Regions from separate parts of the Pseudoalteromonas sp. APC 3691 genome, predicted to be linked through region 1. Evidence: predicted binding sites of a transcription regulator. Region 1 holds the regulator's gene; each other region holds the start of a gene.
What was found. Region 1 encodes sigma-54, which starts transcription at its own class of promoters, with help from an activator protein. Its sites were predicted from a motif close to GTTGGCACGNNNNTNGNNT; they were not measured.
Positions count from the first base shown of each region.

Region 1 (6,012 bases):
TTTCAGAAAAGCGTTTGATCAATGTCTGATCGTCGCTATCTAAATAAAACAACGTAGGGTTTGCAAAGCCAGGCAAGTATTCAAGAATATCGTTAAATTCATCTTGTTCTTTAGGGATGTTGCGCACATCTATGCTAACAGCAATTTTATCGTAGCTATCAGACACACTGCGAACTAATGAAGGTAGTAGGTTTACTGGAATATTATCTACGCAATAATAACCTAAATCTTCTACAACGCGCAAAGCAACCGACTTTCCAGAACCAGAACGGCCGCTTATGATAATTAACTCCATTTAACACCCTTTATAAAACTATGATTGATCGACAATAACTTGGTAAAGCTCAGTATCAGATTTTGCACTGCGTAACTGTTTACAAAAATCTTTGTTGTTTAGTTTATCAGCAATGGTTGCTAGAGTCTTTAAGTGCTGCTGGTTATCGCCATCTGGTACGATGAGTGCGACAAAAATATCAACAGGGCGATTATCGATTGCATCAAAGTTTATTGGAGTTTCGCTAACGAGCACTAAAGCCAAAGGCTCTTCTGCACCGCTCATTCTTCCATGAGGAATAGCAATGCCACGCCCTATACCTGTACTACCTAATTTCTCTCTGCTCATTAAAGCATTAAGAATATCTTGTTGCGGTAAATACGGAAGTTTGTCGTGAGCAAGTTCGCTAATGAACTCTAAAATTCTTTTTTTGCTATTAAAAAGGACCGCAGCTTTGCTGCAGTCCTGGCATATAAGTGAACTTAATTTCATCATATTAGTGTCGAGCAAGCTTCTCTTTGTGTTTGATTACTTGGCGATCGAGCTTGTCGATCAACGAGTCAATAGCGGCATACATATCTTGATGTTCTGTAGAGGCAAATAGCTCAGCACCGCTTACGTGTATTGTGGCTTCTGCTTTTTGATTTAATTTTTCTACATCGAGAATGACATGAACATTATTAATATGATCAGAGTGTCTTTCAAGCTTCGCAAATTTAGTATTAATATAGTCTATTAGTGAATCGGTTAATTCTACGTGACGACCAGTTAAGTTTAGTTGCATAAGCATTACCCTCTTAGTTTAGCGTCTTAAATCAGACTTTTACGCTGATTTGACGGTGGAATAGCAAGAGATTCACGGTATTTTGCGATTGTACGTCTTGCTACTTTAATTCCTTGCTCAGCCAATATATCCGCTATTTTGCTATCACTCAATGGTTTTGCTGAGTTTTCTGCTGCGATTAATTTTCGGATAAGCGCACGTATTGCTGTAGATGAACATTCACCACCGTTTTCAGTACTTACATGGCTTGAGAAAAAATATTTAAGCTCAAATATACCACGGGGTGTATGCATGTACTTTTGAGTAGTCACACGCGAAATTGTCGATTCGTGCATTTCTACCATTTCAGCGACATCATTTAAAACCATTGGTTTCATGGCTTCAGGGCCATGTTCAAAAAAGCCTTGTTGTTGCTTAACAATACAATTAGTAACTTTTAATAGCGTGTCGTTTCTACTTTCTAAGCTTTTAATAAACCATTTAGCTTCTTGTAAATGTGAGCGAATAAACTGGCTGTCGCCACTTGATTTTACAGTGCGAGACATTGCCGCGTATTGGCTATTAACACGAATTTTAGGCATGCTATCTGGGTTTAATTCGACAACCCAGCGGCCTTTAATTTTTTTAACTGACACATCAGGAATAACATACTCAGATTCTTCCCTTACAATAGTATCTGCAGGTTTTGGGTTGAGAGTATGTATTAGTGTCATCACTTCTTTAAGCTCTTCTTCTTTGAGCTTAGTTTTTTTCATTAATGTACGATAGTCGCGAGCTGCTAATAGATCAATATGCTCGGTTAAAATCATTTTCGTTTCATTAATGTAAGGTGTTTCTTTATCAAATTGATTAAGCTGAATACACAAACACTCTTGTAAACTACGTGCAGCAATACCAACAGGATCAAACAGTTGAATGCGTTTTAATACGGCTTCAATTTCATCAAGTTCGACTTCGTTATCATCTTCGTTTTCTTGATTAAAGCTTTCTAAAATCTCTTCGCAGCTTAATGTTAAAATACCTGAATCATCGACGGCCTCTACAATCGCAATAGCGATGGCTTCATCGGTAGGGCTAAATGGCGTTAGTTGTAATTGCCACATTAAATACTCATGGAGCGTTTCAGTAGAGGCGCCTTGGTATATTGATTCGTCTTCAGGCATTGGACCTGATGAGGCTGCAGGAGCGGCACTCATGTACTCATCCCAACTAACATCCATAGCCATGTCGTCACTTAGCGTGTCTTTTGCAAGTGCTTCACCAGTATCTTGTTCATATTCGCTCGGAGCATCATCAGCAGATGCGCTAACAGTTATGTCATCGGTATCAGCTTTTTGCTCGTTTTTACCAGCAGCGTCTTCAGAATAGTCTGCCTCTTCAACCTCTAATAGTGGATTACTGTCGAGAGCTTCTTGTATTTCTTGCTGGAGATCCAATGTACTGAGTTGCAACAAACGAATAGCTTGTTGCAACTGTGGAGTCATTGTAAGTTGCTGGCCCATGCGCAGCTGTAGTGATTGCCTCATGTATCTCTAACAATCCTTTTATGTTGTTATAATTAATACTAGCAGATGCTTAAAGACATGGCGTAAATGTTACAGCCTAAATTGCTCGCCTAAGTAAACATCGCGTACTGTTTTATCATTTAATACGTGTTCTGGAGTACCTGATGCAATCAGCTCCCCATGAGAAACAATGTAGGCTTTTTCACAAACATCAAGGGTCTCTCTTACGTTATGGTCGGTAATTAATACTCCAATCCCACGATTTTTAAGATGTTCTATTATTTTCTTTATATCTAATACCGAAATAGGGTCAACACCGGCAAACGGTTCATCCAGTAATATAAATTTAGGATCGGCTGCCAGCGCACGTGCTATTTCTACACGACGACGCTCTCCACCCGATAATGCCATACCTTGGCTATCACGAATGTGTTGTATGCTAAATTCATCTAATAAGTTATTGAGCGTGTCTTCTCTGGCTTGTTTATTTAGTTCTTTGCGCGTTTCTAAAATGGCCATTAAGTTTTGATAAACAGTCAGCTTTCTAAAAATCGATGACTCTTGTGGTAAGTAGCCTATGCCTAATCTAGCACGACTATGCATAGGTAAAAGAGTAATATCGTTATCATCAATAGATATTTTACCTTTGTCGCTAGGAACAAGCCCTACAATCATATAAAAAGTCGTTGTTTTACCAGCACCGTTAGGGCCAAGTAAGCCAACTATACTGCCAGCTTGTACTTCAAGGCCGACGTTTTTTACAACTTCACGACCTTTATAGCTTTTTGCCAATAGTTCTGCTTTTAATGTGCTCATGGTTGACCTTTATCGCCTTTTTTACTTTTTTTAGTTTCGATCGGTACTAAAATTGTGTGAACGCGGTCAGTTGAGTTTTCATCTTTTTCGGCACTGATGAGCTGCTGCTCTATGTCGTAGGTAATGCTTTTAGCATTTATTTTTTGTCCGGCTTGCGATACTTGTGCATTACCAACAAGCGTTAAAAAACGCTTAGATACATCATAACGTACTTCGTCAGCACTGGCGCTCATAGTCGTGCCATCTGATTGCTTTTCTTCAAAGTGCGCAGGGCTACCTGTAGCAATTAATAATTGTTTATTATCACCAAGTTCATCGCGTTTATGTACTTCTAAGCGGTCGGCTGTGATACGGCGGTTACCGTGAATAATTTCAACGTTTTTCTCAAAAATTCCGACATTAGCTTTTAATTGACCTTCTTGCTTATCGGCGCTTATTGAAATTTGATTGGCAGCAGGTTGCGTGTTTTGCTCTGCTGCACTACTATTAAACGCTAGTATAAGTGTAGGAATAATAAGTGATTTTAATATTTTATTGGTCATAATATATGGTTCGCGTATGGTTAATTAGTTTTATCACTTCGGTTTTTAAGTCGGCTTCTAGGCCTTTACCGGTGATTTTTAAATTGGGTCCAGTGATAATGACGGGTTGCTCCGAACGCATTGTTAATAACTTTATATCAACCTGAATATTATCAGCATTGATTTTGTCTATCATGGCGTTATCGGTTAAGTTTTTGGCAACCACATTACCTTCTAAAATTAATTGTTTATCTTCGTATAATGTTGCTTCGTCTGCATTTATTTGCCACGTTTGTTGTTCGTTATATAAAGTAAAAATGGGTTTTTCGAAAAACGTGAAACCTAATTGCTGGTATAGCTCCATTTTAGCCGCAGTGACTTTGTGGCTAATTTTACCTTGCTCATCATAGGCTGTCTGTTTGAGCTCAATAGCTATGTAATCAGGCTTAGCAATAACTTCAGGCTCAGCCTGAGGCACAATATTTGTTTGTGTAAAATAAGGGTACCAAAGCCAAACCATACAGCTAATGAATAAAACGCTTAATATTATGCGCGCTGCATTCATGAACTAGTGCCTTGTGTAGTCAATGCTTTACCATTTTCAAGCATGAGCAAATCGGTGAGTTCTCTCACAGCACCAAAACCACCAGGCATTTGCGTTACATAGTGTGACAAACGCTTAATAAGTGGGTGGGCATCATTTACTGCAACGGCAAAGCCTACTAACTCCATAACAGGCATGTCAGGACCGTCATCACCAATATAAGCAATTTGTTCATCGCTAAGGTTGAGTTTATCTTTTAATTCTTGATAGGCAATGAGCTTATTTTCTTGGCCTTGATAAATATGCTGTACGGTTAAGCTGTTCATACGTTGTTGTACTATCTGTGAATGACGACCAGTAATAACAGCTACTTCAAAGCCACTGTTTATAAGTGCTTTAATGCCAAAACCATCTTTTGTATTAAATGCTTTTAGCTCTTCACCTTGATTGCCAAGGTAAATACGGCCATCAGAAAATACACCATCAATATCGCATATAAGTAGTTTTACTTTTTTAGCGCGTGCTTTTGCATCATCGCTCAGCGGTTGATAGAGTTCTTCAAATTGCATTTATAACACTCCTGCTTTCAATAGGTCTTGCATATTTAATGCGCCAATAGGTTGGTTTTTCTCATTGACGACGATTAGGCCATTTATACGTTTACGTTCCATAATATTGAGCGCTTCAGCGGCTAAAATATCTTGCGTAGCTGTAGTGCATGACTTAGTCATAACAACATCTATTTGTGTTGTATGAATATCAATTCTTTGTTCTAAAATGCGACGTAAGTCACCATCGGTAAATAACCCTACGAGTTGCTGATTTTCATCAACAATGGCTGTCATACCTAATCCTTTAGCTGACATTTCTATTAGAGCATCTTTAACTGTTTGTGAAACATCAATAATAGGTGTATTTGCGCCGCTGTGCATAACATCTTTTAAAGTAAGTAATAAGCGCTTGCCTAAACTACCACCTGGGTGAGATAGCGCGAAGTCATCAGCTGTAAAGCCGCGAGCTTCTAATAATGCAACTGCCATGGCATCGCCCATCGCAAGCGTTGCAGTGGTACTTGATGTAGGGGCTAAACCCAATGAACAAGCTTCTTTTTCTACTTTAATGCACACATGTACATTAGCAAGGGTTGCCATTGTTGATTGTGTATTGCCAGTCATCGCTATCATTTTGGCACCAAGTCGTTTTAAAACCGGAATGATATTTAAAACTTCGCTGGTTTCCCCTGAATTAGAAATAAGCATAACCACGTCATTTTTAGTGATCATACCTAAATCACCATGACTTGCTTCACCAGGGTGAACAAAAAACGCAGGGCTGCCAGTGCTTGCAAGGGTTGCCGCTATTTTATTGCCAATATGGCCTGATTTTCCCATGCCAATAACAATAATACGGCCTTCACAGTCGTACATTAATTGGCACGCGTTATGAAAATTTTCATCTACATATTGTGCAATATCACTAAGTGCTTGGCGCTCAACATCTAAAACGCGAAGGCCTTGTTCAATAAAGTTTAGCGTTGCCATCATTTACCCTACTTGACTAAAAATATA
Region 1 covers NZ_JASDCB010000007.1:81,037-87,048, reverse strand. The annotation lists gene rapZ (RNase adapter RapZ) at 1-295, opposite strand, end outside; gene ptsN (PTS IIA-like nitrogen regulatory protein PtsN) at 314-766, opposite strand; gene hpf (ribosome hibernation promoting factor) at 771-1,058, opposite strand; gene QL998_RS04090 (RNA polymerase factor sigma-54) at 1,085-2,584, opposite strand; gene lptB (LPS export ABC transporter ATP-binding protein) at 2,654-3,379, opposite strand; gene lptA (lipopolysaccharide transport periplasmic protein LptA) at 3,376-3,921, opposite strand; gene lptC (LPS export ABC transporter periplasmic protein LptC) at 3,911-4,465, opposite strand; gene kdsC (3-deoxy-manno-octulosonate-8-phosphatase KdsC) at 4,462-5,013, opposite strand; gene QL998_RS04065 (KpsF/GutQ family sugar-phosphate isomerase) at 5,014-5,985, opposite strand; gene QL998_RS04060 (calcium/sodium antiporter) at 5,989-6,012, opposite strand, start outside.

Region 2 (6,012 bases), on a different contig from region 1:
ATGGGTTAGCTGTTGGATCCGGGAAGCGTACTTCAATACGACGACCTTTTTCAGATGGAACCACTGGGATACGGATTGATGCAGAACGGTTACGTGCAGAGTACGCAAGCATAACTGGTGCTTCAAAACCTGGTACTAAACGTTTGTACGAGTTAGTAGATGCGTTTGCAAAAGCGTTAATTGCTTTAGCATGCTTAATGATACCGCCAATGTAGTAAAGTGCATCTTCAGAAAGACCGCCGTACTTATCGCCAGCAAAAAGGTTAACACCGTCTTTAGCAAGTGACTGGTGACAATGCATACCAGAACCGTTATCACCAACAACTGGCTTAGGCATAAACGTTGCTGTTTTACCGTATAAGTGAGCCATGTTATGGATAACATATTTCATTTCTTGGATTTCATCCGCTTTTAATACCATTGTATTAAAGCGAGTAGCAATCTCGTTTTGACCTGCTGTTGCAACTTCGTGGTGATGTGCTTCTACTACTTGACCCATTTCTTCTAGAACTAGACACGTAGCTGAACGCCAATCTTGGAAGTCATCAACAGGAGCAACTGGGAAGTAACCGCCTTTAATACCTGGACGGTGACCTGTGTTGCCATCTGCATATTCTTTATCTGAGTTCCAAGCAGCTTGCTTAGAATCAATTTTGTACATAGAACCAGACATATCTGATTTGTATTTAACGTCGTCAAATACGAAAAACTCTGGCTCAGGGCCAAATAAAACTGTATCTGCAATACCTGTAGAGCGCATGTAATCTTCAGCACGCTTAGCAACAGAACGCGGGTCGCGCTCATAACCTTGAAGTGTTGAAGGCTCTACTACGTCACAACGTACGATTAATGTTGATTCTTCAGTGAAAGGGTCTAGTTTGATTGATTCAGCAACTGGCATTAATACCATGTCTGATTCGTTTATGCCTTTCCAGCCTGCAATTGAAGAACCGTCAAACATTTTACCGTCTTCAAAAAAGTCTTCATCAACTTGGTGATGAGGAATAGATATATGTTGTTCTTTACCCTTAGTGTCAGTAAAGCGTAAATCAATGAACTTGACGTCATTTTCTTTAATAAAATCTAAAACCGATTGTGACATGTGTCCTCCAACTATTGGGTTTTGTTATTGCTGCATAATTGCTTTGGGATTTACTAAGCTGATTTTGTGCCATTTTTATAACTAGCTGTTTATAAATTAAAAAAATATCGTTGCATCAAAATGGAATGTACAAACGCACTATATTGGTGCGTAAATTTTCCTTTTTGGTGCAAAATTTACAGGGCACAATTTGCTGCTAATTTAATCGCTCGGAAATAGCATAACCTAAATGCAAAAGAGTACCAAAAAGATCAGCAAAATAGCCAAAAAGGCTGTTTTTCAAAAAAAATTTGAAATTTAATTCATATAATTGTCATATATAAAACAGATACTTAGTAAAAGTATTGAGAAAGTTTTGAAATTTATATTGGATAAACTTTCATCCATGTCATTAATGAGGGATAATATGCGCCCTTTTAAATCCTATGCTGGGACATCTCGCGAAAGCGTGGATGAGTGCGTAGATCTTGCAGGATCAATGAGAATTTAATTTCTCTGAGTAAATATATGAGCATCGAACAGTTAAGAAATATAGCGATTATCGCGCACGTTGACCATGGTAAAACAACACTGGTTGACAAACTACTTGAGCAATCAGGTACATTAGAAACACGCGGCGGTAACGAAGAGCGCGTGATGGACTCAAACGACATTGAGAAAGAACGTGGTATTACCATTTTGGCTAAAAACACAGCCATTTCTTGGAATGACTACCATATCAATATCGTAGATACCCCGGGACACGCCGATTTCGGTGGTGAAGTTGAACGCGTACTTTCGATGGCTGACTCAGTATTATTACTTGTTGATGCTCAAGAAGGTCCAATGCCGCAAACGCGTTTCGTTACGCAAAAAGCATTCGCGCAAGGCTTAAAACCAATCGTCGTTATCAATAAAATTGATAAGCCAGGCGCTCGTCCAGATTGGGTTATGGATCAAATCTTTGATTTATTCGACAACCTTGGCGCGACTGACGAACAGTTAGACTTTAAAGTAATCTACGCTTCAGCAATCAACGGTTGGGCAACACTAGATTTAGACGAACCATCAGACAACATGGAACCTATGTTCAAGATGATCGTTGAAGAAGTATCACCACCGGATGCAGATCCTGAAGGTGACTTCCAAATGCAAATTTCTCAACTAGATTACAACTCTTATGTTGGTGTAGTTGGTATTGGTCGTATAAAACGTGGTTCTGTTGCTCCTAACCAACAAGTTACTATTATCAGTGCTGATGGCACTACACGTAATGGTAAAATTGGTGCAGTACAAAGCTACCTAGGTCTTGAGCGTATCGAAACTGATAGAGCTTACGCTGGTAACATCGTAACTGTAACAGGTATTGGTGAGCTTAAGATTTCTGATACAGTTTGTTTCCCAGGAAACGTTGAAGCATTACCACCACTAAGTGTTGATGAGCCAACTGTAACAATGACATTCTCTGTAAATAACTCACCTTTCTGTGGTAAAGAAGGTAAGTTTGTAACGTCACGTAATATCCGTGAGCGTTTAGACAAAGAATTAGTACACAACGTAGCACTTCGCGTTGAAGATACTGCTAGCCCAGATAGCTTCCGTGTTTCTGGTCGTGGTGAATTACACCTAGGTATCTTAATCGAAAACATGCGTCGTGAAGGTTACGAGCTTTCAGTTTCTCGTCCAGAAGTTATCTTACGTACTGTAGATGGCGTTCTAGAAGAACCGTTTGAAACAGTGACTATTGACTGTCAAGAAGAGCATCAAGGTTCTGTTATGGAACAAGTTGGCCTACGTAAAGGTGAACTTACTAACATGACTCCAGATGGCAAAGGCCGTATGCGTTTAGACTTCATGATCCCAAGCCGTGGTTTAATTGGTTTCCAAACTGATTTCATGACGCTTACTTCGGGTTCTGGTCTTATGTACCATACGTTCGATCATTATGGTCCTCATAAAGGTGGCGCTATCGGTGTTCGTAAGAACGGCGTAATGATTGCAAACGCAACTGGTAAAGCACTTACTAACGCATTATTCAACTTACAAGAGCGCGGCCGTTTATTCATCGGTCACGGTGTTGAAGTATACGAAGGTATGGTTATCGGTATTCATAACCGTGATAACGACCTTACAGTTAACGCCCTTAAAGGCAAGCAGTTAACTAACGTACGTGCATCTGGTACTGATGAAGCGCAAACGCTTTCTCCGCACCTTAACTACTCACTTGAGCAAGCGCTTGAGTTCATCGATGATGACGAGCTAGTTGAAGTTACTCCACTAAACATTCGTATCCGTAAGAAACACCTTACAGAAAACGAACGTAAACGTGCGGGTCGTGCACCTAAGTCATAATCTATTAATTTAGAATAATGATTTTAAAAGCCGCTGTATTGAAAAACACAGCGGCTTTTTTGTGAATAATAGTTAGCGAGAGAAGAGCTGTAAGCTCTCAGGTTAGAAGAACATCGCGGTTGGTTCGATACCGTTAAACAGTTTTTAATATTGAACCTAAAAAAGGTATTAAGTTATTATCAAAGCTATATTTAATATGTGAGAGTAAGCTAGTGTGAATACCGAAAATGAAATGAAGGCAAAACTAGAGATAGAACATATTGCTGAACTGCAAAAATATAAAGATGAATTTGAAACGTTAGGAAAAAATGATTGGGGCTTGAAAGATCTCATATCAATTTTTTTACCGTTTGTTTTGTTATCAATTGCTAATAGCTTCTATGATATTGAAACTGAATTATTTCAAATAATATGTTTTATTTTCCTTGCTTCAGCTGTGGTGCAGGGAATGATTAGGGAGCAAACCAAAAAAACAAATCGCAGAATTGATTTGCTTCTTAAAATTATTAAACATGAGCAAAAGGGTGGCTGAAATTAGCTTTATATTAGGGCGCAGCGCTCTTTGTCTAAGCAAAAACGTGCTTGAGAATTAGATAATCGATATTGCAAAGTCTCTGTTTTTGTTGGTAGGATATTTTTCGTTGGGTTTCGCTTCGCTCAACCCAACCTATTGGTGTGGGGGGCTTACTTTTTAGGGAGTAGGGTGATTTTGCCAAATACATCTGCATCTATAAAGCCACGATTTCTGTCGCCGTTTACTGGCTGTACTTCGTGTGAGCCCATAAAGTGTTCGCGCACGTCGCTGCCATCGTTATCGCAATACGCTAACATAAAGCCGATTACTTGCTTTTCGCTAAGTGTAATTGGGGTATTTTTAGCACCTTCTTTATAATCATTCGGGTAGAGTTTTATTGCTACTTCCCACGTGATGTTAAAAGGTGCGGTGGTGTTGCGCTTCCAGTTACTAACTAGGTGGTCGGTATACAAATGGGCTTTTTTATCAGGGCCGTAATCGGCAGCTTGGTTATCAAGGCCAATATGGTACGCCAAAGCGGTGTGATTAAATTGGTGGTTTCCGCCCGATGCATCGCTATCAATAAATATCTCTAATGCATCGTCATCCCAATATTTATAGGTTGGATCTGCGTGTGTATCTATTAAAACATCATCCACTATATCGGCTTGTAGGTATAAGTAGTTTTGATCCCACAGTAAGCGATAACGCCCTTTAAAATCGGCATCGTTTGATGGCAGTGTGCCATCCATTAAATAAGGCATATCGTGCCAAGTGGCTTTATCCCACGCACTTTCTGATACGCCATCAATAGTAATTGGAGTTGATGTATGTTCAACATCAATGGCCATTGCAGGCGTGCTTAATAAAAAGCTTAAGGCGAGTGCTAATTTTTTCATTAATTTCTCAATTTTATTGTCGATTTGGTTTAATGTAATAACAATCTTAAAACAGCTAAGTAAATAGTTACAGTGAAATACTTTCGCCTTCGTTTAAAATATACAGCGGTGTTTTAGCATCCATTTTTTTTACCATGTGTAATAAACGTAGCAAAGCAGAGTGGCTAGAGTGGTCGCCCATTTTCCAACTTGAGTTACCGTATCCCCACGGTATCATTACTTTGCAGTTAAGCTCTTGTGCTGCGTTAAGCGCGTCTTCTGGTGTAGTGTGAACGTAGCGATAAAATTTGCCACTTTCTTTACTGTAGTAAGATGCGATTCGTATTAAGCACACATCTATATCGCCATATTTTTGCTGTATATCTTTAAAGTGTTTTGAGTAGCCCGTATCGCCTGCAAAAAATAAGGTATTGCCGTTTTGTTCAAGCAGCCAGCCATTCCATAAGTCTTTATTGTTATCTTCGTAAATAAAGGGCACCAATACTCGAGCGCTAAAATGATGAGCTGGCACGGCATTAATAATTAAGTCGTCAATGTTGGTTGTTGAGTACCATGGCATTTCGCTAATATTAAAACCGCCGGTGGGGAAGTTGTCGGCCATACCGAGTGGTGTTAAATAACGAGGTTTATTGCCAATGCTTTGTATGTCGGCTTTATTAAAGTGATCGTAATGAATATGCGAATACATTACCGCATCAATATTTTCCAGTTCTTGTTCACTAGGCCAAGCGCCTGCTTTACGATAAATACCAACGCCGAGTTTAAAGCCAAGTGCGACTGGAGAATCAAACTGATTTTTTACCGGATCAAACAGCACACTTTGACCATTTGGGGTGTTAATTACAAAACTAGCGTGACCAAGCCAGCGCACAGTATAGCCGGTGCTAAGTTGTGGTTTAGTTTGCTGGCCTTGATACTGGCAGTTTTCGCTGCCGGTTTTGCATAGTAAGTCTGGGTGGGTTGGGTAGCAGTTTTCAGTACAGGTGGTGGGATATGTTTTTTCACCTGTGTATAAATTTTTATAACGACCGTTCTTATCATTAATAACAACAACTGAGTCGGGGTTGGTTATACGATTAATATTATTAGGTGCACCGCAGGCAGTTAGTATACATAAGAGCATTGTTGTGATTAAAAAGCTTTTCATTGTAAATCCCTTTTAGCAT
Region 2 covers NZ_JASDCB010000010.1:41,342-47,353, reverse strand. The annotation lists gene glnA (glutamate--ammonia ligase) at 1-1,102, opposite strand, end outside; gene typA (translational GTPase TypA) at 1,610-3,433, shown strand; gene QL998_RS05270 (hypothetical protein) at 3,648-3,965, shown strand; gene QL998_RS05265 (CBM9 family sugar-binding protein) at 4,118-4,846, opposite strand; gene QL998_RS05260 (MBL fold metallo-hydrolase) at 4,914-5,993, opposite strand.
Region 2: the regulator sigma-54 is predicted to act here: its motif matches at 1,158-1,176, upstream of glnA (glutamate--ammonia ligase).

Region 3 (6,012 bases), on a different contig from region 1:
GGCGAAGTAATTAAGCAATATCCTTCTGAGGAAGTATTAAGCCTAGTTTCTAAACTGTCTGAATCTGCTGGTATTTTGATTGATCAAACAGTTTAGTAAGCACCTATAAGTGTTAACTTATAAAAGTTAGCTGGTTTATTTTTAAGTATTGAAGAGGTGAAGTATGGCTATTTCGTTTACTGGTTTAGGTTCTGGGTTAGCAGTATCAGATATTGTTGATGCACTAGTAAATGCAGAACAAGCACCTGCTGAAGCTCGATTAAATACAAGAGAAGGCAAGTTAACAACTGATATTTCAGCTGTAGGAGCACTTAAGTCAGCGCTCGAAAAAGTGCAAACCTCAATGGAAGCATTAGGCGATAGTGATAACTACCAAAAGCGAACTGCATCTGGCAATGATGATTTTATATCTATTAGCTCAGATAAAGACGCTCAGCCTGGTAGTTACAATGTAAAAGTAGACGCATTAGCACAAGCACATAAGTTATCTTCCCCTGCATTTGCAGCAGACGAGGCAATTGGAGCTGGCGTAATTACAATTGGCTCCGGCGAAAATAGTTTTTCCACTGTTTTATCGGCTACAAATACATTAGAAGATTTACGCGACCAAATTAATAACGGCCCTTTTACTGGCAGTGATAGTAATGATTCGGTTGTCGCCACTATAATAACCAGTGATACCGGTCAGCATTTAGTGCTTACTAGTAAAGAAACCGGCGAAGACAACGCTATAACAATTACCGTACAAGACGATGACGGCAGTAATACCGATACAAGCGGGTTATCTCGACTAGCTTATGATGTATCAGACGCAGACCCTGCTAATCATACAACTAATTTAACGCAAGTTAATGCTGCACAAAATGCACAAATAACGATTGATGGCACGTTAACTGTATCAAGCAATACTAATGAGTTTAGTAATGTGATTGATGGCGTGGATATTACCGCCAAAAAGTTACATGCCACTGACGACGACTTAAGCGATATATCGGTTACCGAAAACAATAATAATATTAAAACAGGTTTAAATAGTTTTATTTCAAGTTATAACGAACTGTTAGAGCTTAGTAATAACTTGGGTGCCTCCGGCGAAGCTGGCGCAGGCGTTATGGCGGGGGATTCACTGCTTCGTGGTGTTATGTCAAAGCTTCGTAGCGAAATAACAAATCCCGTTGATTTAGGTGGTGGTAATTCGCTATCGCTTTCGCAGTTAGGTGTAGAAACAGACCGCTACGGTGTTTTAACGCTAAATACAGAAACACTCAATGAAAAAATAGCAAGCGATGTAGATTTAGTTCAGCAGTTTTTTGTAGGTGATGATGACGATGGCTTTGCACAATCGTTTGACGAAAAGTTAAGCTTTTATACCGATTCCGACGGTATTATCCAAAACCGCATAGACAGCAAAACAAACCAACTTGACGACATAGATGACCAGCGCTTGGACCTTGCCAGTAAAATGGAGTCGCTATCATCAAGGTTGTATGCTCAATATAATGCAATGGATTTATTAGTAGCGAGCCTCAATAACACCAGTACGTATGTTCAAGCTCAGCTGGAAAATATGCCTGGGGTTGTACGAGATAACTCTTAATATATAAATAGCATATAGTTTTAATAGCTAAATAAAAACATAAAAAAAACCGTTATTTACAACGGTTTTTTATATTTACTGTTTGAGGTGAATTTTATTTGGCTGCTCTATATGCCTTAATCGCCTTTCCTGACTTTTTATGTTTAATAATGGCTTTAGATGACTCGTTTTTAGCGCTATTTGCTTTAACTAAAATAGTATTTATACGAAGCTGAATTAATTCTAATTGCTCTGCGCTTGGGCCTTCACTGTTTTCGCACCATTGTTTTAGTTTAGTGTTTAAAGTATCTAAAAAAGGCGGAGCTTCATCTGCATTATTATCATTTACTAATACTTCAATGTTACTAAGCAGTGTTTGTATTTGCTCTGCATGGCTTGTTAGTTGCTGCGAAGATGTTGGCGAGTCCATAATTTAAATTAAACCGCAGGGCTGCGTTGATCTAGCGGAATGTTATTCCAACCTTCTTTAATTTCTTTAACAATACTTGATACTTCAGTAATTGCTTCAATATCGTTGTGTAAGTTAGCTTGAGTTAAACGGCGTTGGCAGTAATCGTAAAGTGCCAATAAATTGTTAGAAATACTAGGGTCTTGCTCTACTTCTAAATTAAGTGCATCTTGCAGAGCACCAAATAATAAAACACAGGCTGAAATGTTTTCACCTTTTTTTTGTATTTCTTTGCGCTCAATAAACCCTTTTGTTGCTGCTAAGCGACCGATAATATTACTGAATATAAGGTTTATTTGTTCGTAAGGAGTCATTTCGGCAATACTACTAGCACGAACTTGACCGTATTTTTTTACTGAGATGTGAGCCATGGAAAATCCTAAAATTTAAAACAATAAAATTATGTGAAAGCCAATATAAAAACTTATATAAAAAACCAATAAAGCTTTTATACTTTTATAAGAGCAAAGCAATATTAATGCCAAGCATTTTTGCTTATCTATATATCGGCATTTGTAACTTCAACTTAAATTTATAATTGGGTTTATTTACTAACAATAGCATTTTTATAGCCGAGTAAATTAATTTTTAGAGCTAGGTTATGGTTAGGTAATAGTTAAGTAATAACTAAGTTGAAACTATAACCCATACTTAATGATTAACTATTAAGTATGATTGACTTAACTAGCCCGTCTGTTTTTTGGCGTTTATGTCAAAAAACTGCCGCTATTGCTTGCATCCATGCTGAACTGGCTTACAATTTAACTAATTATACAAATTAGTGAAAGTACGGCTCGCTAAATATGATCTTGATTTTAGATAATAATAACAACCGCGCAATAGGATTAAATGCTTCACTTGGCTTTATTGGTGAAGCTGCTCAACTATTAAGCGAAGACTGCTTTGAACAAGAATGCAAAAAATATCAGCAGCAAGAATGCATGATCATTTTAGGAGCATTGCAATCACTTGACCACGAAAGCTTAATTAAACGCTATCCAACATTACCGTTTTTATTAATTGGCGAAACGCTAAAACCCCTATTAAGTATAGCTAATGTAGTGGGGCTTATCTGTGAGCCGTTTAATCACGAAGTGACAACGCAGTTACTTCACGATTGCCAACAGTATCAGCGTATGCTGCCTAATGAGCATAAGCATACTAAACCACATAAAATTTTTGATGGACTTGTTGGTGAAACCGATGCGGTTAAAGATGTTCGCTTTTTAATCGAACAAGTGGCAAAAACCGACGCTAATGTTTTAATTTTAGGCGAATCAGGCACAGGTAAAGAAGTGGTTGCCCGTAATGTACATTTGCTTTCAAAGCGTATTAATGGACCGTTTGTACCTGTTAACTGTGGTGCTATTCCGGCAGAGCTGCTCGAAAGTGAACTATTTGGCCACGAAAAAGGCGCGTTTACTGGTGCTATATCGGCTCGTAAAGGGCGCTTTGAACTCGCTCAAGGTGGGACGCTATTTTTAGATGAAATAGGCGATATGCCACTGCAAATGCAAGTTAAGTTGCTGCGAGTATTGCAAGAGCGAAGTTATGAACGAGTTGGTGGTACAAAGGCTATTCAGGCTGATGTACGCGTTATTGCGGCTACACATCGTAATCTTGAAACAATGATTGAAGAGGGCAGTTTTAGGGAAGATTTATATTACCGCTTAAATGTATTTCCTATCGAAAACCCATCGCTGAGTGAACGTGCTGATGATATTCCGCTGCTTTTAAAAGAGTTAATGCGCCGTGTTAACGACCAAACAGGTTCTACCGCTAAGTTTACAGAGCGCGCAGTTGAGAGCTTAAAAGAACATGCTTGGCCTGGTAATATTCGTGAGCTTGCTAATTTGGTGGAGCGTATGGTTATTATGTTTCCTGAAAAAGTGGTTGATATTCCCGATTTACCTAATAAATATCGTTACATCGAAGTTGAAGCCTACGAGCCAGAATACCCTGAAGAGTTAATGGAAAAAGACGCCTTTAACGATATATTTAGCACCGGTTTTAGCGATTACGAAAGTGAGCCAGACGCTGAGTTTAGCCAAACGGGTAGTGGGCTATTACCTGATGATGGTATTGAACTTAAAGATTATTTAGCCGAACTTGAAATAAGCTTAATTACCCAAGCGTTAGAGCGCTATGATTACGTTGTAGCTCGCGCTGCAGAGATATTAGGGGTTCGCAGAACAACACTCGTTGAGAAAATGAAAAAGTATAATCTTTCACGAGATTAGAAATACGAAAATGGTGAAATACTTTTCGTTATTTATTATTCATTTGTGATCAATCACTTTACGGGCTTTGCCCGTCACGCAAGCAAGCTTCGCGTCTTGTATCTCTCATTGATAAATGATTAGCTATCATTTATCACATCGAAGTCAGTGAGCTTGCCTTCGCGTCTAGTATTTAATACTGCTCCGTAGATAAAGCCCTGACTTTCTATTCTCACAAACTGAATGGTATCCAAGCACGCTTTTATTTAAGTAGATGCTGTATGTACAAGGGGAGTAAGTAGAGATGATGTTTATCGGCATTGATATTAGTAAAGAGAAGATTGATTTATCGTGGTTGAGAGACCAACTTACAAATAAAATTAAAACAAAAGTCTTTAAAAACAAGCGCCAAGATTTTGTAACAATAGAAAAATGGCTTTTAAATACAACAAAAAGCGCTGCTAATGAGCTCGTTATCACCCTCGAACCAACGGGTGTTTATCATGAAGCGCTGATGTATTTTTTACACGAGCAAGGCTTTAATATTATTTTAGCGAATCCCAGTAAAGCTAAAAAGTATGCAGACGCTTTAAACATAATTCACAAAACAGACAAATCTGATGCAACGATGCTTGCTCATTATGGCTGTGCTAAGCACGCAGTCGTTAATTATTGGCAACCTGAAGCATTAGCAATTAGAGAGCTTAAAGCCCTTATTCGTCGTTTAGATGCGCTTGAGAGTAACCGACAACGAGAAGCTAACCGATTAGAAGCAAGTGAATTCAGCAACGTTTCCGCGCGTGTTTGCCAATCGATAAAAGTGACTATCGCGTTTTTAGACGATGAAATTAAACAGCTTAAATCTGACATTGATAACCACATAGATAATGAACCTGATTTAAAAAGAAACAGGAAACTACTTGAGTCTATTTCTGGCATTGGGCCCGTACTATCGAGAGAGCTGACGTATTTATTTGCGGCTAAAAAATTCAATAAAGCCAAAGAAGCGGCGGCTTATTGTGGATTAATCCCACGGCATAATGAATCGGGTAAATTAAAAGGGCGAACATCAATCAGTAAACTTGGCCCAGCCAGAATTCGATGTAAACTTTATATGGCAGCCGTTGTTGCTGGGCAATGGAATAAAACAATAAAACGACACAAGTTAACGTTAATAAATAATGGTAAAACACCAATGCAAGCTGTGTGTGCAAATATGCGAAAGCTAATTCATATATGTTTTGGTGTAATAAAAAACCAGGAAGCGTTTAAGCTCCAAGAAAGTTAAATACGACCTTGAAGCTTAAAATGAGAGATGGTATCTACAAGATAAACACAAACTTAAACCTTGGCGGTAGACGCTGAGCTTGCTCGCGTGAAAAGCGTAGCTTTTAATCATTTAATTAAAACGTTATTTCACAAAGAGAAAAAACGAGGGTAAATGAGAAGCCATAGTCAACCTACGCGTTACTTCTCTAAAGCACAGCGTCTCTTAACCTCTTTGTGAACAAATTACTTTTATGGCTTTTAATCACTTACTACTAAAAGCCTCAATAACTTCTTCTTTTCTAAAACAATCATTACTGTGATCGTTAACCATACCGCAGGCCTGCATATGAGCGTAAACCGTTGTAGGGCCTAAAAACTTAAAACCCCGTTTTTTTAAGTCTTTAGCAAATGCGGTTGATCCCTCTGTAATTGCTGGGTAGTCCTCAGCGTTATTTAAATTACTTATAATCGGCTTATTA
Region 3 covers NZ_JASDCB010000006.1:52,174-58,185, reverse strand. The annotation lists gene QL998_RS03435 (flagellar protein FlaG) at 1-96, shown strand, start outside; gene fliD (flagellar filament capping protein FliD) at 164-1,597, shown strand; gene QL998_RS03425 (hypothetical protein) at 1,692-2,006, opposite strand; gene fliS (flagellar export chaperone FliS) at 2,015-2,416, opposite strand; gene QL998_RS03415 (sigma-54-dependent Fis family transcriptional regulator) at 2,849-4,285, shown strand; gene QL998_RS03410 (IS110 family transposase) at 4,569-5,552, shown strand; gene QL998_RS03405 (DNA-3-methyladenine glycosylase I) at 5,796-6,012, opposite strand, start outside.
Region 3: the regulator sigma-54 is predicted to act here: its motif matches at 2,513-2,531, upstream of fliS (flagellar export chaperone FliS).

Region 4 (6,012 bases), on a different contig from region 1:
AAAATTATTAATCAGTTTGCACAAGCGTTAAATCCAAAAGGGTACTTGTTTTTAGGCGCGTCAGAGTCCTTGACTGGCTTAAGTACTGAGTTCGATATGGTTAGATGCAACCCCGGTATTATTTACCAAAAGAAATAATTAAGCTAATTCCTTTCCCTAAAACGACGCACTCAGCGTCGTTTTTCTATTTAGATACATGGCCTTATAAAAATATAACTCTCCTTATTATAAATGGCTTATTTTTTGCTTTATCCATGGGTAAGTCAATTTTTTGGAGAAGGTTATGGCTATCAGTTTTGATAAAGCATTAGGTGTGCATCCGCAAGCCATGTTGATCCGTTCACAGCGAGCAGAATTAATTGCAACTAATATAGCTAACGCTGATACGCCTGGCTATAAAGCAAAAGATATAGACTTTGCCTCGGCATTAAAAGCGGCAAGGTCAACCCAGCAAAGCGGCAATACCATGGTAAGAACTAACGATAAACACATTGGTGGAGGTACTCATAGTATGGGCAACTCTGAATCATTTCGTTTGCCAAATCAATCAGATACGGGCGATGGTAACTCGGTTGATATACAAGTGGAACGAAACTTGTATACACAGAATGCTATGGAGTATCAGGCCAGCTTGCAATTTTTAAGCGGCAGATTCAAGGGTCTGAATAAAGCTCTCGGTAGTCAAGGATAAAAATTATGAGTTTATATAATGTTTTTGATATTGCAGGTTCGGGTATGAGCGCACAAAACGTTCGCTTAAATACTACAGCTAGTAATATTTCTAATGCTAATACCATTAGTTCATCTCAAGACAAAACGTACCGAGCGCGCCAACCTGTATTTGCGGCTGAGCTAACAAAAGCTTCAGCATCAGCAAGTAATCAGCAGGGCTCCGCAGTTGGTGTTAAAGTTTTGGGCATTGTTGAAAGCGATGCACCATTACAAATTGAATATAACCCAAACCATCCAAGTGCGGATGAAAATGGCTATATCTATAAACCCAACGTTAATGTTGTAGAGGAGATGGCAAATATGATTTCTGCCTCTCGTTCTTACCAAACAAACGTGCAAGTTGCTGATGCAGCAAAGCAAATGCTAAGTAAAACACTGTTGCTAGGGCAGCGGTAACCGAGGGTAGGTTATGAGTAACGATATTAGTACATCTTCATCCTATTTAGACTCTATACGCTGGCAAGAAAAGCAAGTAGCGACCAGCGATGGTGAAAGTGATGCGTTAACGCAAGAAGACTTTTTTTCTTTGTTAACTCAGCAATTATCGTATCAGGATCCCAGTAATCCTGCGGATAATGACCAAATGATTGCTCAAATGACGAGCTTTACGATGGCTCAAGGTATTAGTGATTTGAATTCAAATTTTGATACGTTGGCTACTTCGATGACATCAAACTCAGCCCTGCAAGCTTCAACGCTTGTTGGCAAGCAGGCTTTACTAGAGTCAAATACTGTTGATTTAAATGAATCAGGTGATGCTAAAGGGTCTATCGTTGCTGAAAGTGCAGTTGAAAGCTTAACACTTAGTGTAACTGATGCTTCAGGACAGCTAGTGAGAACAATTGATATGGGTTCTCAGCCTGCGGGCGCTGTTCGCTTCGCCTGGGATGGTAATAATGAAAGCGGTGAGCGTTTACCTGAAGGGGAATACACGTTATCGGCACAAGGTAGTACCAATGGCCAGTTTTCTAGCTTGCCTATTGCAACTTTCAAAAATATTGAAAGTGTAAACATTAACGGCTCAAGCGGCATCATTGTGAACACTAAAGAAGGTGCGGTTAGGTTAACCGACATTGCAGAAATCGCGTAACAAATTTAATATTTCTTGCCTGCCAGCAGGCCACAGATTAACAGGTTAGAGGTGAATTATGAGCTTCAATATTGCATTAACCGGCCTAGCTGCCGCACAAAAAGATTTAGACGTAACTGCAAATAATATTGCAAACGTAAATACAACAGGCTTTAAAGAGTCGCGCGCTGAGTTTGCCGATGTTTACGCTTCATCAGTATTTAGCTCTGGTAAGACTAAAAATGGTGATGGTGTACAAGCGACAATGGTTGCACAACAGTTTCATCAAGGGTCATTACAATTCACTAATAATTCGCTTGATTTAGCGATTACGGGTGAAGGTTACTTCGCGATGACAGATGACTTATCTTCGCAAGACTTAACATACACACGGGCAGGTGCATTTAAGTTAAACCAAGATAATTTCATAGTTGATGCTAAAGGAAATTTCTTGCAAGGCTTCCCTGTTGACGAAGCAACAGGTAATACAACATCAGTAAGCCTAAGCACTTCATCAGCTTTGCAAATTCCTGATTCATCAGGCTCTCCGCGTGCAACAACAAGTGTGTATAGCTCATTCAATTTAGATTCGCGAGTTGAGTCACCAACGCTTCCATTTAATCCAGATGAAAGTGCTACTTATAATTCATCAACATCAACTACAGTTTATGACTCATTAGGTGAACCACATGTTTTACAGTTATTTTTTGTAAAACGTGATGATGCAACAGTGGCTGAGAACGCAAATAAATGGGATGTTTATACTACTCTTGATGGTGACAGTTTTGGAGCTGACGGTGTACTTCAGGACGGAAGCACCTCTTATGCGCCTTTGACTACTTTTGGATTTGACTCAAGCGGCGTACCGTCAACAACAGGTGATCCAGCTGTAGATAATGTAGCGAATACTTTTAATCCTATTTCGATAATTGCAGGTGATGCAGCCTCCGGTACAGCAGGCCTTTCTGATTTATTAACGAATGGTGCAAGCTTTCCTGCAAATATCGAAGTTAATTGGCGTGATGAAACTGGTACAGCAAATAAAGTGCCTACTCAATATGCTAGTAATTTTGAGGTGAAAGCGCTTGAGCAAGATGGAGCAACGGTTGGCCGTTTAGCCGGCATTGATATTGGTACTGATGGTAAAATTGTAGCGTCATACAGTAATGGTGATACATCATTTTTAGGCCAGGTAGCTATGGTGCGTTTCTCAAACTCGCAGGGGTTACAACAAGTTGGCGATACAGCGTGGAAGAAGAGTTTAACATCGGGTGAGCCTATCGCTGGAGAACCTGGTTCAGGTACTTTAGGTAGCATCAATTCATCAGCACTCGAGCAATCAAACACCAATTTAACCACTGAGCTTGTAGACTTAATTACTGCACAGCGTAATTACCAAGCAAACTCACGTGCGCTTGAAGTTAACTCAACAATTCAGCAAAGTATTTTGCAGATTCGATAAGTTAAACCCCATTGAATATATTAGGCTGCATTTTTGCAGCCTTTTTTATAAGTCCTCTTTGTAAGCCCTTCTAAATACCTCTCAATGTTGCGTCAAATTTAATCTGGCACCTATTTTGCATTTATAAGTTCAGAGATTTTTTATGTGAGTCGATACTATGGACAAAATGGTCTACATTGCGGCCTCTGGCGCTAAGCAAAGCCTACAAGGGCTTGCGCTTAAAGCCAATAATTTGGCGAATGCAAATACAACAGGATTTAAAGCCGACTTTGCGCAGGCGCGTTCTATGCAAGCGTTTGGCGAAGGTTTACCTACCCGTGTATTTTCAATGCAAGAGCGTCCGGGTTCTAACATGGTATCGGGTGGCATTGTTCAAACCGGGCGCGACTTAGATATCGCGATGAGTGATAACGCTTGGCTTGCCGTGCAAGATGCCTCAGGCAACGAAGCTTATACCAAAGTAGGTACGCTCAATATTACAGCGCAAGGCATGTTAGTAACCAGCGGTGGTCGTCAAGTAATTGGCGAAGGGGGACCTGTTATTTTACCCGTCCCAGTCGAAAAAATAGGGTTTAGCCAAGATGGCGCTATTCAAGTACGACCACAAGGCGCTCCCGCTAACTTTTTAGAAGAAATAGATACGCTTAGAGTGGTAGAAGCTAATAGCTCACAGCTCGAAAAAGGTAACGATGGTTTATTTAGACCAAAAGCAAATGTAACAGTAGATACCTCTGCCAATGTAAAAGTTTTAAGTGGTTCGCTTGAAATGTCGAATGTGAACCCAGTTCATGAAATGGTCGATATGATAAGCCACCAGCGCCAATTTGAATTACAAGTGAAATTAATGAAAACAGCTGAAGAAATTGACGAGCGTCAAGATCAGTTATTACGCATAGTTTAACTTTAAAGTGAGGACACGATTATGAATCCAGCATTGTGGATCAGTAAAACTGGGCTAGACGCTCAACAAACCGATATATCGGTTATTTCAAATAACTTAGCGAATGCGAGTACCGTAGGTTACAAAAAAAGCCGCGCTATATTTGAAGATTTACTTTATCAAAATATTAATCAACCAGGTGGTCGTTCATCGCAAGATACCGAAATGCCATCGGGCTTAATGTTAGGTGCGGGTGCTAAAGTTGTAGCTAACCAAAAAGAGTTTACGCAAGGCAACATGTTGACCACCGAAAACTCACTAGATTGGATGATTTCTGGTGAAGGTTTTTTTGAAGTACTGCAACCAGATGGCAATATTGCTTACTCGCGCAATGGTCAGTTTACTACTGATGGCGATGGACGAATTGTAACATCGGGCGCTGGTTACGTTATTCAGCCAGAAATGAATGTACCTGATGACGCGCAATCAATTACAGTTTCGCAAGACGGCGAAGTATCTGTACGTGTTGCAGGGCAAGCCGATAACGTGGTCATTGGTCAGCTAACAATTAGTGACTTTATTAATCCATCGGGCCTTGAGCCAATTGGTCAAAACCTTTATACCGAAACTGCTGTAAGTGGTGCGCCGGTACAAGGTAACCCGGGTGTTGAAGGGTTAGGGAGCATTATTCAAGGCTCACTCGAAACTTCAAACGTAAATGTAACTGAAGAGCTAGTAAATCTAATCGAAACTCAGCGTATTTACGAAATGAACTCAAAAGTAATTTCGGCCGTTGACGAAATGATGAGTTACATTAATCAACAGCTTTAATAGAGTAGGGGGAATTATGCGTAATATTATTTTATTTACAGCGGGCACATTATTTTTAAGTGGCTGTATGTCTACGCAAAATAGTGAAGTAGTGCAGGACGACCCTTACTACGCACCTATGTACCCCGAGCCTATTTTAGAGCCGCTGGTAGCCACAGGTTCATTATTTAATACTCATACATCAAACGACTTATATTCTGATAAAAAAGCGCTACGTACTGGCGATATAATTACGGTTAAACTGCAAGAGTCTACTCAAGCAACAAAAGCCGCCAAAACAGAAACAGACAAAGAAACCGAGGCAAGCTTAGACCCTGTTATTGGATTAGGTGGCCTACCTGTCAATATAGGTGGTGACAGCATTCAGTTTGGTATTGGCAGCGATTCGTCGTTTACAGGCGATTCAAAATCGAACCAGTCAAACAGCTTAGTGGGCGATATTTCGGTTAATGTAATGCGCGTATTACCTAATGGTAACTTAGTTATACGCGGCGAAAAATGGCTAACGCTTAATACCGGCGAAGAGTTTATTCGTTTAGAAGGGCTAGTACGCCCCCAAGACGTAAGCGCCGATAATACGGTTGAATCAAACCGCATTGCTAATGCACGTATTCAATACTCAGGTAAAGGGCAAACGCAAGAAGCGCAAAGTCCTGGTTGGCTTACACGTTTCTTTAGCAGTTCGCTGTTTCCATTTTAGAGGGTAACAACATGAATAGCCTTAAAGCTTTATGTTTAGTTGTGTTATTAGGTTGGCAGTTTAGCGCCAGTGCTGAGCGCATAAAAGATGTGTCTATGGTTGAAGGCGTACGCTCTAACCAGCTAGTTGGTTATGGCTTAGTGGTTGGTTTACCTGGCACTGGCGAGCAGAATTCATATACACAACAAAGTTTTAGAGGCATGTTGAACAGCTTTGGTATTACGCTACCTTCAACTCAAAGTCCTAAAATTAAAAATGTTGCCGCTGTGGCGGTGCATGCAGAACTACCTGCATTTAGAAAGCCTGGGCAAGCAATCGATATTACGGTTTCTTCTATT
Region 4 covers NZ_JASDCB010000006.1:67,303-73,314, reverse strand. The annotation lists gene QL998_RS03505 (protein-glutamate O-methyltransferase CheR) at 1-138, shown strand, start outside; gene flgB (flagellar basal body rod protein FlgB) at 284-691, shown strand; gene flgC (flagellar basal body rod protein FlgC) at 697-1,128, shown strand; gene QL998_RS03490 (flagellar hook assembly protein FlgD) at 1,142-1,822, shown strand; gene flgE (flagellar hook protein FlgE) at 1,881-3,263, shown strand; gene QL998_RS03480 (flagellar basal body rod protein FlgF) at 3,421-4,164, shown strand; gene flgG (flagellar basal-body rod protein FlgG) at 4,186-4,974, shown strand; gene flgH (flagellar basal body L-ring protein FlgH) at 4,991-5,674, shown strand; gene QL998_RS03465 (flagellar basal body P-ring protein FlgI) at 5,686-6,012, shown strand, end outside.
Region 4: the regulator sigma-54 is predicted to act here: its motif matches at 3,366-3,384, upstream of QL998_RS03480 (flagellar basal body rod protein FlgF).